Regions from separate parts of the Pseudoalteromonas sp. 13-15 genome, predicted to be linked through region 3. Evidence: predicted binding sites of a transcription regulator. Region 3 holds the regulator's gene; each other region holds the start of a gene.

What was found. Region 3 encodes ArgR, which controls arginine synthesis, uptake and breakdown. Its sites were predicted from a motif close to ANTGAATANNTATTCANT; they were not measured.
Region 1: ATS72_RS08710 (OadG family protein) is a predicted target of ArgR. The motif match lies at 1,813-1,830, and genes of this name have one in related genera.
Region 2: gltB (glutamate synthase large subunit) is a predicted target of ArgR. The motif match lies at 1,869-1,886, and genes of this name have one in related genera.

What each region holds. Positions count from the first base shown of each region.
Region 1 is NZ_CP019162.1:1,873,024-1,878,393, reverse strand. Features, by position in the region: gene ATS72_RS08735 (aspartate kinase) at 1-15, shown strand, start outside; gene csrA (carbon storage regulator CsrA) at 107-298, shown strand; gene ATS72_RS08725 (YcxB family protein) at 350-817, opposite strand; gene ATS72_RS08720 (hypothetical protein) at 947-1,138, opposite strand; gene ATS72_RS08715 (DUF1328 family protein) at 1,190-1,363, opposite strand; gene ATS72_RS08710 (OadG family protein) at 1,876-2,121, shown strand; gene oadA (sodium-extruding oxaloacetate decarboxylase subunit alpha) at 2,133-3,914, shown strand; gene ATS72_RS08700 (sodium ion-translocating decarboxylase subunit beta) at 3,928-5,058, shown strand; gene ATS72_RS08695 (aldo/keto reductase) at 5,198-5,370, shown strand, end outside.
Region 2 is NZ_CP019162.1:478,545-483,914, forward strand. Features, by position in the region: gene ATS72_RS02375 (efflux RND transporter periplasmic adaptor subunit) at 1-1,112, opposite strand, end outside; gene gltB (glutamate synthase large subunit) at 1,988-5,370, shown strand, end outside.
Region 3 is NZ_CP019162.1:2,016,790-2,022,159, forward strand. Features, by position in the region: gene ispB (octaprenyl diphosphate synthase) at 1-455, shown strand, start outside; gene mdh (malate dehydrogenase) at 551-1,483, opposite strand; gene argR (transcriptional regulator ArgR) at 1,708-2,175, shown strand; gene ATS72_RS09395 (Dyp-type peroxidase) at 2,172-3,071, opposite strand; gene ATS72_RS09400 (ABC transporter ATP-binding protein) at 3,118-4,167, opposite strand; gene ATS72_RS09405 (ABC transporter permease) at 4,168-5,370, opposite strand, start outside.

The sequences.
Region 1 (5,370 bases), 140 kb from region 3:
ACGGAAAGTAGATAGATAGTGAGTTTTTACTTACTTTTTAGTCTATTTTTCATTAATATGGATAAGCGGAATCATATAATTTTTATTGGAACATGGGAGCAAGAGAATGCTAATACTAACTCGTAGAGTAGGTGAAACCCTTATGATCGGTGACGAAGTAACAGTGACCGTTTTAGGAGTTAAAGGAAATCAAGTTCGAATTGGTGTAAATGCACCAAAAGACGTTTCAGTGCATCGTGAAGAGATTTACATGCGTATACAAGCTGAAAAGTCTAACCCTAATCCGGGCAATGCTTAATCAACACGTATACTTAACTAAATAATTTATTTAGCTAAGCCAAAAAGCCACTCATTGAGTGGCTTTTTTGTTTATAAAGTCGAGCATTTCATCTGTGAGTATTTGCTTAGAGATATATTGCATGTTGTTTTTATTTTTTATCAATAAGCCCTGTGGTGTTTCGATTACGTCAGTGATGTCTTGCCAAGCGAGCTGGTAGCTTTTGTAATGGTTTGCCGATTTAATGCCTTCATCATCAAAAGTGAGCGTAACCTCTGAGCCTGATGCTCTGCTAAACATTTGTCTGGTTACCCACCATGGCCTGCGATAATAAAAAGCAACGCATTCGAGTACAGCAACCATGATCAAAAATGTTCCTAAATAATGATCAGCTAAACCGTAAATGCTAAATAAACCAAGCGAAACTAATAGTACCAGTAAAAAATACTTAGGCTGCGCGCGTTTACTGTAAGGAAGTGACTCGTCAAAGCATTCATAAAAGTAGGGTTTATCAAGTGTGTAGGTAGTTGAAAATGACATAGTGCCTTGCTTTAAAAATCGTTTTGTATATTTTAGCAAGTTCGCTTATAAATGAGCAGCTTTATAATGCGTGCATTTATTTCGGGCACAAAAAAACGGCCAGGTGGCCGTTTTTTAATATACTAACTATTAACAGTTAGTTTCTTCAGCGTTTACGCCTTCTTTTACTTCTTCACACGTATCTTCAACAGAGTTTTGTACATCTGTTACTACTTCATCAATACGTTCACCGGCTTCTTCTGCGTTGTTATCTTGGCAACCCATGATGAAAAAACTTGCGAAAAGACCAATTAGTGCTGCTTTTAAAGTTGTAGAGTTCATAATGTAATTCCTTGCAAATAAATAAAATTGTAGTGTTAGTTGAGTATATGCCTACCTGGGCGATTTACCACGCAGCGCACCTGAAACTAACGAAATAACTAAAAGTACTATAAAAATAAAGAATATAATTTTTGCTATACCAGCTGCGGCACCCGCGATGCCACCAAAACCTAACACTGCAGCGATTAAAGCAATAACTAAAAATGTGATTGTCCAGCGTAACATTGTTTTCTCCTTGGTTATCAAATTTGTACACAATAGTTAATGCTAGTTGCGTGCCATGATATATTTTTGTTTAATATCAGTTGTTTACGTTTTTTCTCTGTGTTTTTGAGTTTGCTTGATTGGTAACTTTTACGTTGGGTTGTGTAACTTATTCACACACAAAAATATATCGCCACCGAAAAGCTATGTTTGGTAAGACCAATTAACAAATTTTATTTTCTCTACACTTTATGGCTCACAGTAGGTTTAGTAGAGTACGCAAAAATAGGCTTTGTTTAAACTTTACCTATAGCTTATAGATATAGTGAGTATTTTTTCTGTGTATTATGGGGTGTTGATGAGTAAGGGTTTTTACTGTGGTTAATAAATTTGGTTATATGTTATTTTTATTTTAATTGGTTTTACCAATTTACAATGGCTAGACAAAGGTATTTGTTTTGTTATTATCTAGTGAATAAATATTTAACTAAATCGACTTTTTATTTTTCGATATGGGTTTCAAGGGGAGAAGAATGGATATAGGTGCTGTACTTGCAACTGCTGGTAGCTTAATGCTAACAGGAATGGTTGGGGTGTTTGTCTTTCTTTCAATATTAATTGGCGCAGTTACAATTATGTCTAACTTGGTGGCGCGTTTTAGCCCTGCTGACGTTGCGGCTCCAGTTAAATCACCATCATTTAAATCTCAAGGTGTGCCAAATGAGCACATCGCTGCTATTAGTGCTGCCATTGCTCAGTACAAATCAAATAACAAATAAGGGGCTCACACATGGCTAAATTAAAATTAACAGAATTGGTTCTACGTGACGCTCATCAGTCATTACTTGCCACTCGTATGCGTTTAGACGACATGCTACCGATTGCCAGCAAACTAGATGATGCTGGTTATTGGTCAATTGAGTCGTGGGGTGGGGCAACATTTGATTCGTGTATTCGCTATTTAGGTGAAGATCCATGGGAACGTATTCGTGCGCTAAAAAAAGCGATGCCAAACACTAAACAGCAAATGCTATTACGCGGTCAAAACTTATTAGGTTACCGCCATTATGCTGATGATGTAGTTGAAAAGTTTGTAGAGCGCGCACATAAAAATGGCGTTGACGTGTTCCGTATTTTTGATGCAATGAATGATGTGCGTAACTTAGAAACTGCGATTAAAGCGGCTGTAAAAGTAGGTGCTCATGCTCAAGGTACTATTTCGTACACGGTAAGCCCTGTTCATACACTTGATATGTGGTTAACTTTAGCTAAGCAACTAGAAGAGCTTGGCTGTCATTCAATTTGTATTAAAGATATGGCGGGTTTATTAAAACCGTACGATGCAGAAGAGCTTATAAAAGCGCTTAAAGAAACGGTGTCTATTCCAATCGCTATGCAGTGCCATGCTACAACAGGTTTAAGCACCGCTACATATCAAAAAGCTATTGATGCCGGTATTGATATGCTTGATACCGCTATTTCTTCTATGAGTATGACTTACGGTCACTCAGCAACGGAAACAATTGTAGCGATTGTTGAAGGTACCGCACGCGATACCGAACTCGATTTAAACCAACTTGAAGAAATTGCTGCTTACTTTAGAGATGTACGTAAAAAATACGCTGCATTCGAAGGTAGCCTTAAAGGGGTTGATGGACGAATCTTATTGGCTCAAGTACCTGGTGGCATGTTAACTAACATGGAAAACCAGCTTAAAGAGCAAGGTGCAGCCGATAAGCTTAACGAAGTGTTGCTTGAAATACCGCGTGTACGCGAAGATTTAGGCTTTATTCCACTTGTTACGCCAACGTCGCAAATTGTAGGTACGCAGGCTGTGCTTAACGTGCTAACCGGTGAGCGTTACAAAACAATCACAAAAGAAACCGCAGGTGTATTAAAAGGTGAGTACGGTTTAACTCCAGCTCCAATGAATAAAGAGCTACAAGAGCGAGTACTCGATGGTAGCGACGTTATTACGTGTCGCCCAGCTGACAATATTGCGCCTGAACTTGAAACGCTTGAAGCTGAGCTATTAAAAGAAGCGCAAGAACAAGGTTTAACACTCGCTGATGATAAAATTGACGACGTACTTACTTATGCACTGTTCCCGCAAGTTGGTTTGAAGTTTATCAAAAACCGCAATAACCCAGATGCGTTCGAACCAGTCCCTAGCGTAGAAGATAATTCAAGTAAGTCACCAGCTAAGGTGTCAGCCAAAGGTAACAGTGTTAAGGCTGAGCAATATAGCGTTAAGGTAGACGGTAAGGTTTACGACGTTGTAGTAGCGCAAGGCGGTGAGCTTAAAGAGGTAACGTTAAAAGATTCTGAGCACTTACCTCAGTCTGCTTCAGTGGCTTCGGGTGAAACGTTAAATGCACCTTTAGCAGGTAATATTTTTAAAATAAAAGTAAAAGCCGGCCAAGTTGTAAACGAAGGTGATGTTGTTGTGATTATGGAAGCCATGAAAATGGAGACTGAAGTTCGCGCAATGCATACTGGTACCATTGCTGAAGTGCTTGTGTCTGAGGGTGACTCAGTGACCACGGGCGACGCAATTATTGCGCTGGCTTAAGGAGTAAATGTAAATGGAAGGTCTTTTAAACCTTTGGCAGGCTACTGGTCTTGCTAACTTTACGTTTCCTGGTTTGGTGATGATTGCAGTAGGCTGTTTGTTATTGTTTTTAGCGATATCTAAAAACTTTGAGCCACTGCTTTTATTACCAATTGGCTTTGGCGCGATATTAACTAATATTCCGGTTGCTGGACTATCAGATCCTGGTGGGCTTTTATACTCAGTTTACTATGTGGGTATAGATACCGGTATTTTTCCACTATTAATATTTATGGGGGTTGGTGCACTAACTGACTTTAGTGCGTTAATAGCAAACCCTCGTATGTTATTGCTGGGAGCTGCGGCTCAGTTTGGTATTTTTGCGACCTTATTTGGCGCAATTCTACTTAACTTTATTCCGGGTTTTGAGTTTACCCTTCAAGATGCATCGGCTATTGCTATTATTGGTGGCGCTGACGGCCCAACGGCAATATTTTTAGCCTCAAAATTAGCGCCTGATTTATTAGGTGCCATTGCGGTAGCTGCTTATTCATACATGGCGCTAGTTCCAATTATCCAGCCTCCTATTATGCGTGCACTCACAACACCAGAAGAGCGCCAAATTAAAATGCCTGAGCTACGTAAAGTATCTAAAAAGGAAAAAATTATTTTTCCACTTATGGTACTTACTGCAACAGCCATGTTTTTACCAGCGGCAATACCGCTAGTAGGTATGTTCTGTTTGGGTAACTTAATGCGTGAGTCGGGTGTTGTTGACCGCTTAAGTAACAGTGCGCAAAACGAAATTATCAATATAACCACTATATTTTTAGGATTGGCGGTTGGCTCTAAGCTCGCTGCAGATGACTTTTTGACAGTAGAGACAATTGGTATTTTAGTGCTGGGTGCGCTTGCTTTTGGTATTGGTACAGCATCAGGTGTGTTTATGGCTAAAGGCTTAAATAAAATATCAAAAACCCCTATCAACCCGTTAATTGGTGCCGCTGGTGTGTCAGCCGTTCCTATGGCTGCGCGTGTAGTTAATAAAGTAGGGCTTGAAAATAACCCACATAACTTTTTACTTATGCACGCAATGGGCCCTAATGTGGCGGGCGTTTTAGGCAGTGCTGTTGCCGCAGGTATTTTGTTGGCACTTGTTGGCTAAATTGAGATTTAATTTCAACCAACCATTGAGCGCAGTTTACTGCGCTTTTTTTTGTCCGAAACTTCTGTTCGTTAATGGTTTCTTGTTTTGAGGTTTTTGTTTAAAGTGGTGGCTCTTCGCAATTTTAAGGATAGTCATTATGCTTCACACTCCATTAGCTCACTACTTACCTAATGTTAGTAAACTTGTATTTGGATGTATGGGGTTGGGAGGTGGTTGGAATAAAGACCCGATTACCAGCACACACCTTAAACAAACCCACGAGTGCATTGATAACGCGATTGAAGGCGGTATTAATTTTTTTGATCACGC
Region 2 (5,370 bases), 1.5 Mb from region 3:
TTTCCGTCTATTTTATATGCAACAATGCCGCCTTGTTGCATAAAAGCGCCTCGCTTTACCTGCAGCACATTTTGGCGATTGTCTAGTAAAATACGCGCGGTTAAACGTTGATTTTGGCGAATGTTATTGCTGTTGCTTGTAAAGCGAACACGTGTGGTTACTTCGCGATTATTAACTTCGGGTGATATAGCCGAGAGCACTCCCATTATTGTTTCGTTCCCTAGCTTAAGCTCTACGTCCATACCTAACCCGAGTTCGTTTGCGTAACTTTCTGGCACCTGCAACTGTGCTTCAAAATGACTTAAATCAACGAGTGTCATCAGAGGCTGACTTTGCGTGACGGCTGCTTTTTGTTGCACAAGCAGATTGCCAACAATGCCTGTCACTGTGGCCCGAATTGACAGCTCATTTACTTTTCTATGTAAGTCATCAACGATCAGCTGCTGACGCTCTACATCACTTTTAGCAGCTTGCAATTCAAATGCGAGTGTATCTTTAGCAAGTGCCACCTCTTGCTGTGCGTGTTTATAGGTAAGCTGTGCACGTGATAAGTCGTCTATTGCTTTTTCAAGGTCTATTTGGCTTATTAAATGCTTTTTAATTGATAGTTTTGCGCGACGATCTTCTCTTTGTGCTGCGTTTAATTCTACACTTGCCATATCGAGTGTTTTTGTAAGGGTTAAAGTGTCTCTTCTTGATTGTAGGTGTTGCCTTTTAAGTTCACCCTCTAAGCGTTGTAATACGGATTGTTGTTGTTTTAATTCATTGGTAAGTTCAGGGCTATGAAGTACAGCAAGCTCGTCGCCTTTGGTAACTGTATCGCCAGCTTTTACGTGCAAGCTTACAAAGCCTCTCTCTGGGCTGTAGATATGTGGTGCATTGGCGGCAACAATTTTTCCACTTGCGGCTACATCGCGAATAAGCGTTTTAATTTCTACTTTTGCTATTTGCACCTTTTCTTGGCTAAATGATTTAGTTGCATCCGAGCCTGACATAACTCCATAAGTAGCAGCAATAACAAGCAACAACACAGCGATAATTAAAAGAAAACGTTTTTTATGGTTTGCGGGTGTTTTAACTTGTATGTCTTGAGCACTGGTATCTTTAATCATTATTCAACCTTAACTAAATGAATTTATATTTTTTTCAAACATGACATAAAGTAGTGCTGCAAAAATAGCGGCTAGTGGCGAGAGTAAAAATAAGCTTAAAGTGAACATAATTCTTCCAAATAATAATTACTAAATTACACTATACGATTAGCATGCCAAAATTTAACCTATTGATATTAATATACTTAATAATTTATTTATTAAAGTAATATGTCCGCGGACACTTTATGTGTCCGCTTCGGACACATAAAAAGCAATATATAAAGAGTAGATACTGCGTTGCGGGTACAAGAAAACCAATAACGTCGGCACCACAGTGAACTCAAAGTGTAAGTGTATTTTAAAGCTAAGCTACTCAGGCGATTAAATAGCGGGGTGACATTTAAGCTTTGACTGGTTTTATTTTTCTATTTACGAATAATTAATCAAAGTAATGAGTGGTTAAATTACAGTTTTTAAGCTGAATGAAGAATAAGGAACATAATTCTACCTGTATTTATCCCTTTTATAATTCGTTAATGAAAAGGGGTAATATTATTTGCATAATCCCCACATTTTATAAATTCCTTTAATTGAATATTTATTCACTAATATTTAGGTTTACGTTTACGTAAACTGTGTTTTTATTTAGAGCTATTTTTACAAAATGTTAAACTTGACACCAGTGTCATGAAAAAATAACGATGAAAACACCGCTAAATGTTAATAAAAATGATAAAAAAGAAATCTTGCTATGAAGTGAGAAATATTCAAGAATGTGAATATGTATTCAAATTACTGTTGACTCTATTTGATATAGAGGCTAGTTTTGACCGGCTGTTAGCAAATCGTCGAGCAGTTCATTAACGCTAACAGTGAAGCAAGGGGAGGGGTCTATGTTATACGACTCGAAATTAGAGAAAGAAAATTGTGGCTTTGGCTTAATTGCCCAAGTTAATGGTCAGGCTAGTCACCGGCTTATTCGTACTGCTATTACTGGGTTGGATCGTATGCAACACCGTGGCGGTATTTCTGCTGATGGTAAAACAGGCGATGGCTGTGGTTTGCTTTTGCAAAAACCAGATAGTTTTTTCCGTGCTATTGCAAGTGAGCATAACTGGCACCTTGGTAAAAACTATGCAGTAGGCATGATCTTTTTAAATTCAGATCCTGTTTTAGCACAAGCTGCAAAGGAAATTCTTAGCGAAGAATTAGAAAAAGAAACGCTAAATATTTTAGGCTGGCGCGAAGTGCCTACCGACCCATCAATGCTAGGTCCAATTGCTGTGCAGCAATTACCGGGCTTTGAGCAAATTTTTGTAAGCGCACCTGAAGGTTGGCGTTCAAAAGATTTAGAACGTCGCTTATACGTAGCGCGCCGTCGTGCTGAAAAACGTTTAGCAGACGATGAATCATTTTACATTGCAAGTTTATCTGGGTTAGTGACTATCTATAAAGGCCTTATGATGCCTGCAGATTTGCCTAATTTTTATTTAGACTTAGCTGACATTCGTATGACCAGCGCAATTTGTGTTTTTCATCAACGCTTTTCAACAAACACACAGCCTCGTTGGCCACTTGCTCAACCTTTCCGCTATTTAGCGCACAATGGTGAAATTAACACCATTGAGGGTAACCGTCAGTGGGCTCGTGCTCGCTCGTATAAATTTTCGTCTCCACTTATTCCAGATTTACAAAGCGCAGCGCCGTTTGTTAATGAAACAGGCTCAGATTCGTCAAGCCTTGATAACATGCTAGAACTATTTTTAGCCGGTGGCATGGATTTATTCCGTGCTATGCGCATGCTGGTGCCGCCTGCATGGCAAAAAAACCGCGCTATGGATGACGATTTACGTGCATTTTATGATTTTAATTCCATGCATATGGAGCCATGGGACGGTCCTGCGGGGATTGTTATGTCAGATGGCCGTTTTGCAGCCTGTAACTTAGACCGAAATGGTCTTCGTCCTGCGCGTTATGTAATCACACAAGATGGTTTTATTACCCTTGCTTCTGAAGTCGGCATTTGGGATTACACCGCCGATGAAGTAGTTGAAAAAGGTCGAGTGGGTCCGGGTGAGCTTTTAGTAATTGATACTAAATTGGGGAAAATTTGGCACTCAGACGAAATCGACCAAGATTTAAAATCTCGCCATCCTTATAAGTCGTGGCTTGAAGAAAATGTTAAGCGCTTGACTCCCTTTGAAGAATTAAAAGAGCAAGATGCAGGCAATCGTTCATTTGACGATGAAACGTTAGCTAAATATCAAAAAATGTTTGGTTATACCAATGAAGAGTTGGATAGCGTTATTCGTGTAATGGGTGAAAACGGGCAAGAAGCGACTGGCTCAATGGGTGATGACACTCCGTTTGCTGTGTTAAGCGAAGGGCATCGTTCACTATACGATTATTTCCGTCAAAAGTTTGCACAAGTCACTAACCCGCCAATTGATCCTCTTCGCGAAAACCATGTTATGTCTTTGGCTACGTGTATTGGTAGCGAACAAAATGTGTTTAACGAAACAACAGGGCACGCTAAGCGCTTACAGTTCGATACACCTATTTTAATGTATGCAGACATGCAGCAGCTACTAAATGCAGATGAAGCGCATTACAGCTATTGTAAAATTGATATTACTTACACTGTTGAAGAAGGCTTAGAAAACGCAGTTAAACGCATTTGCGATAAAGCAAAAGAGAAAGCAGCTGCTGGCTCTATCATGCTTATTTTAACTGATCGTAATTTTGACGATGTAAACCTACCTATCCCTGCGGCTATGGCTGTAGGTGCAGTGCAAAAGTGTTTGGTTGATAACAATTTACGCTGTGAATCAAACATCATAATTGAAACGGGTAGCGTAAGAGACCCTCATCAATTTGCAGTGTTACTTGGTTTTGGCGCAACAGCTATTTACCCATACTTAGCGTATGAGTCGTTGGTAGCGATGAGCGACAGTAAAATCATCGATAAATCTTACTGCGAGGTAACCCTTGCTTATCGTAAAGCGGTAAACAAAGGTTTATACAAAATAATGTCGAAAATGGGCATTAGTACAGTCGCTTCTTACCGTTGCTCAATGTTATTTGAGGCGGTGGGTTTATCAGATGCTGTTGTTGATATGTGTTTTAAAGGTGTGGCTAGCCGCATTAAAGGCGCATGTTTTACAGACTTTGATGACGATCAACAAAGCTTACATAAGCTTGCCTTAAGTAAACGCAAGTTACTTAGCCATGGCGGTTTATTTAAATATGTACATGGTGGTGAGTACCATGCATATAACCCAGATGTAATCCAAACACTGCAGGTAGCAGTTCGCTCTGGTGAATACAGAGATTACAACGAGTATGCAAAGCTTGTTAACAATCGACCTATTTCAACATTACGCGATATGCTGGCACTTAAATTACCAGAAAATGGAATTAGTATTGATGATGTAGAGCCTGCAGAAGCGCTTTACAAACGCTTTGACTCAGCTGCAATGAGTATTGGTGCTTTATCGCCAGAGGCACATGAAGCACTCGCAATTGCAATGAACCGCCTAGGTGGTTGTTCAAATTCAGGTGAAGGTGGTGAAGATAAACTTCGTTACGGCACTGAGAAAAACTCACGTATTAAACAAGTTGCCTCAGGTCGATTTGGTGTTACTCCGCATTATTTACGTAGCGCAGATGTCATTCAAATCAAAGTCGCGCAGGGTGCAAAACCAGGTGAAGGCGGGCAACTTCCAGGTGAAAAAGTAACACCTTACATTGCTAAACTTCGCTATTCGGTACCTGGCGTGACGTTAATTTCACCGCCACCACATCACGATATTTATTCTATTGAGGATCTTGCTCAGCTAATTTTCGACTTAAAGCAAGTAAATCCAAAAGCACTTGTATCAGTAAAACTAGTGTCTGAACCAGGTGTTGGCACCATAGCAACGGGTGTAGCTAAAGCATATGCTGATTTAATTACCATATCGGGTTACGACGGCGGCACAGGCGCAAGCCCGCTTACGTCTGTAAAATATGCAGGCAGCCCATGGGAACTAGGTCTAGCTGAAACACAACAAGCCCTTGTAGAAAATGGCCTTCGTCATCGTATTCGTTTGCAAACAGATGGTGGTTTAAAAACAGGTTTAGATATTATTAAAGCTGCTATTTTAGGTGCTGAGAGCTTTGGTTTTGGTACAGGCCCAATGGTGGCATTAGGGTGTAAATATCTACGTATTTGTCATCTAAATAACTGTGCAACCGGTGTTGCAACGCAAGACGAAACACTTCGTCAAAAGCATTA
Region 3 (5,370 bases):
AGCTGTTTGAGGCTGCTACCGGGCTTGCTGCTATTATTACCAATAATGATGAAGCCACGCTCAATGCATTAAACTTATACGGTATGCACTTAGGTACGGCATTTCAGCTTGTTGACGATGTGCTTGATTATAACGCCGATGCAGACCAGCTAGGTAAAAATATAGGCGATGATCTAGCCGAAGGTAAGCCGACCCTACCACTTATATATGCAATGCAACACGGTAATGCGCATCAAACACAGTTAATTCGTGATGCAATTGAGCACAGTAATGGTATGGAACATTTAGAAGAGATTTTATCTACGTTAAAACAAACCAATGCGCTTGAGTTTACAATGCAAAAAGCAGAGCTTGAAGCCGATAAAGCAATTGCTTGCTTAGATTTTCTACCAGAATCTGAATACAAGCACGCATTGGTAAGCTTAGCCCGTATAGCCGTTGACCGTGATCACTAACCTTAACGAGCCTGTTATTTAACACTAATAGTAAATAACATTCGAGCAACAAAAAAGCCTGCAAATGCAGGCTTTTTTAATGCTCATTCTGGCTATTACGCCATGAAATCAACACCTTCTTTGATGTCTTTTTTCAGTGTCTCAAGCATATCGTTCTTCGCTTTTTCTTCAAATGCGCTTAGCTCGCCGTAAGAAAGAATTTCTTCAACGCCGTTTTTACCTAAACGTACTGGGTGTGCAAAATACTCTGCATCACCATCTTCAACAGCAACGTATGCGTAATCTACAACATCTTCACCTTGTAGGCCTTTAACTAAAGACATACAAAAACGTGCTGCAGCAGCACCCATTGATAATGTAGCTGAACCACCACCTGCTTTAGCATTTACTACTTCAGTACCTGCATTTTGGATACGTGGAGTAAGTGCAGCAACTTCGTCTTCAGTGAAAGTTACGCCTTCAACTTGAGAAAGTAGAGGAAGAATCGTTGTGCCAGAGTGACCACCAATTACTGGTACTTTAACTGTAGCAACGTCTACGCCTTTAAGTTCAGCAACAAATGCTTCTGAACGAATCACGTCAAGCGTAGTAATACCAAATACACGGCTTGCATCGTATGTACCTGCTTTCTTGAACACTTCAGCAACAATCGGTACTGTGCCGTTTACTGGGTTAGTAATAATACCCACAAGTGCTTTAGGACAACTAGCTACAATGCCTTCAGCTAGTGTTTTAATGATACCGGCATTTACGTTAAATAAATCTGCACGATCCATACCTGGTTTACGTGGCATACCCGCTGGGATTAAAACAATATCAGCACCGTCAAGCGCTTTGTTTAAATCGTCTGCGCCAAAACCTGCTACTTTAACATCAGTTGGGATGTGTGATAGGTCAACAGCAACACCTGGTACAACTGGTGCAACATCGTAAAGTGATAATTCAGAACCAGCTGGTAAGCCTGTTTTTAATAGTAAAGACAATGCTTGACCGATACCGCCTGCAGCACCTAATACAGCAACTTTCATTGGAATTCTCCGTCATTTGAGGTAGGAAATACTTGTGGCCCTTAAGATAATGAAATTAGCGCCTAAAAACAAATTTATCGGGCCTATTTTGCGATATTTTCGACCATAGTTGTAAACTTTGGTGGTTTATCGCATCAAACTGTCAAGTTGACTAAACAACTGCTGCATAATTATTCATTTTTGTGTAGTATTTACAGCATAAATAACAATAATGAATAAAGACTATGCAACCTCAAGATAAACAAGAAGCATTGGTAAAAGCGTTTAAATCACTTTTAAAAGAAGAAAACTTTGGCTCTCAGGGCGAAATAGTTGATGCGCTTAAAGAGCAAGGCTTTGACAATATAAGCCAGAGTAAAGTGTCACGCATGTTAAGTAAGTTTGGTGCTGTGCGTACCCGCAACGCTAAACAAGAAATGGTTTACTGCCTACCCGCTGAAATGGGAGTGCCGACAGCTAAAAGCCCATTACGCCAGTTAGTCATTGATATTATGCATAATGAAATGATGATCATTATTCGCACCAGTCCAGGCGCTGCGCAGCTTATTGCCCGCTTACTTGACTCGTTAGGAAAGGCCGATGGTGTATTAGGTACTATTGCCGGAGACGATACTATATTTATTGCCCCAGCAAAAATCTCTGAAATAGACGTCACACTTGAACGAGTACGTATTTTATTTGATACGGTTTAAATTTGCTTTAAAAACCCAACTGAGGGGGCAAAAAAAGCTGACCCCATATCGGCTTGAGTAAAATCAAGCCAATGGTCGTAACACTCCCCCTCCCCTAAACGGCTATTTAATACAGCCTCAAATGCAGTACCAGTACTTGCGCAGCTTATGCATAACATACCTTGCTCATAAACATCGCCATAAGGCATGCTTTGATTCAACAAAAGGGGTTGCCCCTCTTCATCTTTTAACTCACTACGCGTGGCATGACTGGTATTTAGTGCTGGGGTTATAAGCGTATTATCAAGTCGTGTACGGCCCATAATTTGCTCTTGCTCACTGAGCGATAAGTGCTGCCAAACAGTTAAGTCGTGTTTATAGCGCTGAACATGAATATAACTTCCCTGATCTTCAAAACAACCAGGTTTATTAATTAAAGCAGTTGAACGCTTTTTTCTTCCGTGTGGCGTATCACCACCATAAATAAAACCATTAAAATCTCGGCCATCTAAAAAACGAAAGTTACGTATTTGCTCCACCAGCTCCACATCAGGTGCAAAAAGCTTTAAAACTTGCAATGCAAATAAGTGGTTTACGTCTTCTCTGTCTGAACGCACCTGCACAAACAAGTCGCACGGCTGAACACTCATTTGGTGATCTGGATGATTTATATTTGGAAAGCTTTGCAGCTCACTAGGAATATACTCAGGAAGAATATGAGGCCAATATTGGGCGCCAATGGCAACAACGCACGACAACATCGACTCTGAAAACTGATCATTAAACTCTTCTTCAATTGCGCTTACTTGTTTTAATTTAGCGCGCAATGATTCGTCTTGACCATCAAACACATTAAAAAATAAATGCAAACCATGCAGGTTTGCTTCAGCACAAATCCCAGATTGCGCTTGCGCCATTGTTATTCCTCAGTTTTACAGATATGTACACAGTGAATCACATTAACTATGATTCAAAAAAATTCACTGTGTGGGGTTTTATTTTTATTATAACCTGCTCATTGATTTCAAATGATTGGCCATATTGCGCTTCAACTTCAAGCGTTTGTTCGGCTATAACAACTTTATAAACATACGCAGAGCCAATAAAGCGACGACTTAATATTGTAGCCCGTTTACTGAGTTTGTCACTTTGACACTCTTGCACAAGTTCAATTTGGTGAGGTCGCACATATAACTCACCACTACATGGATAGCAGCTCGTTTGCATATCTGACTCAACGGTGCCAAAAGGTGTTTTATATTCAGTAGCCGTTAATGCTTCTGCGGATAAGTATATGCCTTGACCTAGAAACTCTGCAACCACCTTTGACCTAGGAGCAGCAAAAAGCTGCTCTGGCGTGCCTTGTTGGGCAATACTACCGCGATCCATAATGGCAAGCGTATCAGAAAAAGCAAAAGCCTCTTCTTTTGAATGGGTAACAAATACCGCTGATACTTGTTGCGCCTTAATAATACGGCGAATATCTGCAATTAATTCAAAACGAACTTGGGTATCTATATTTGAAAACGGCTCATCAAGAAGTAGTAAACTTGGTTTATAAGCCAACGCACGGGCAATCGCAACGCGTTGCTGCTGCCCACCAGAAAGCTGGTGAGGAAATCTATCTGCGCAACCAGACAAATGCACTAACTGAAGCATTTCATCCACACGCTGTTGTTTTTCGGATTGGCTCATTTTACCTAACCCAAACGCAATGTTATTTGCTACGCTTAGATGAGGAAACAACGCGTAATCTTGAAACATCATACCTATATTTCGGTTCTCTGGTGCAATAAATGTTGACTCATCACTTACCAGCTTTCCATCTATAAATACACTTCCGTGCTTGGTCTCAACTAAGCCTGCAATGGCTTTTAATGTGGTGGTTTTACCGCAGCCACTGGCACCAAGCAAACATACAATCTCATCTTTACCCACGGTTAAGTCTAAGTTTTCGATCACCTTTGTACCGTTATAGTGATAGCTGACACCTTGCAAAATTAAACTACTCATTTAAGTGTGTTGCTCCATAGAACGATTAATAAAATACAAAGGGATAAATCCAACAATAACAATAGATAAAGCAGATATAGAAGCAAGCTCTAACTGCTCATCACTCACGTACTGAAAAACATGCGTTGCTAGACTTTCAAAGTTAAATGGTCTGAGTAATAACGCCGCAGGAAGTTCTTTCATGCATTCAATAAAAACAAGTAAAGCAGCAGTCAGTAAGCCTCTTCTTAATAAAGGTAGGTGCACTAAACGCAATGTTTGGCCTTGGCTTTTACCCATAGACTGGCTTGCCATATCAAGTGATGGACTAATACGCACAAAGCTCGACTCTATCGCTCCGTGAGCAATGGCATAAAACCGAACGACATAAGCAATCACAATAGTAAACACACTGCCTGTTAGTAACAGGCCTATATCTAAATTATAAGGCTCTAATACATTATTAATACTACTTTCTAACAGTGTTAAAGGTAATAAAACGGCAATTGCTAATACGGTGCCAGGCAGTGCATAGCCCGTACTAGCTAGTCGCCCAGGTACGAGAGGGTAAGACTGTTTTGCTATACGCTGATAAAAAACAACAAAAACACCTAATGCAATTGTTATTACGCTCACAACGCCTGACACTTTTAGGCTTTGCCACGCATAATTAAAAAACTCAGCACTCCATGCTTTTTCAAAGTAGGTAATGGCGTAATTAAGTAATACTGCAATCGGGATCACAAAAGATACAAGTAAAACCGTGCCACAAAATGCCGTTGCTAACCAAGCCGACTTTCCCTTTAAAATATAAAGTGCTTCGCTATTTACGCCCGATTGGCGTTCAAATACAGCTTGATTACGACGACTAAAGCGCTCTGCCATAAGCGCTAAAAAAAGTAGTAACAGCATTACACCTGATATTTTTGCAGCAGCAGTCAAGGAGTAATAACCAAACCATGTATCGTATACCGCGGTTGTGAGCGTGCTAACAGCAAAATAACTTACTGTTGCAAAATCGGCCATTGTTTCCATACTAATGAGCGCAAGGGCCGCAACAATAGAACCACGAGATAATATAAGACTCACTTTAAAAAAACTTTTAGTTGGGGAAAGTCCCATTAATTGACTTGCCTGTACCAATTTAAAAGACTGCTCTCTCAAAGCCGTTTTAAAAATTAAAAATAAGTATGGGTAGAGTACCAAGGCAATCATGACTATTGC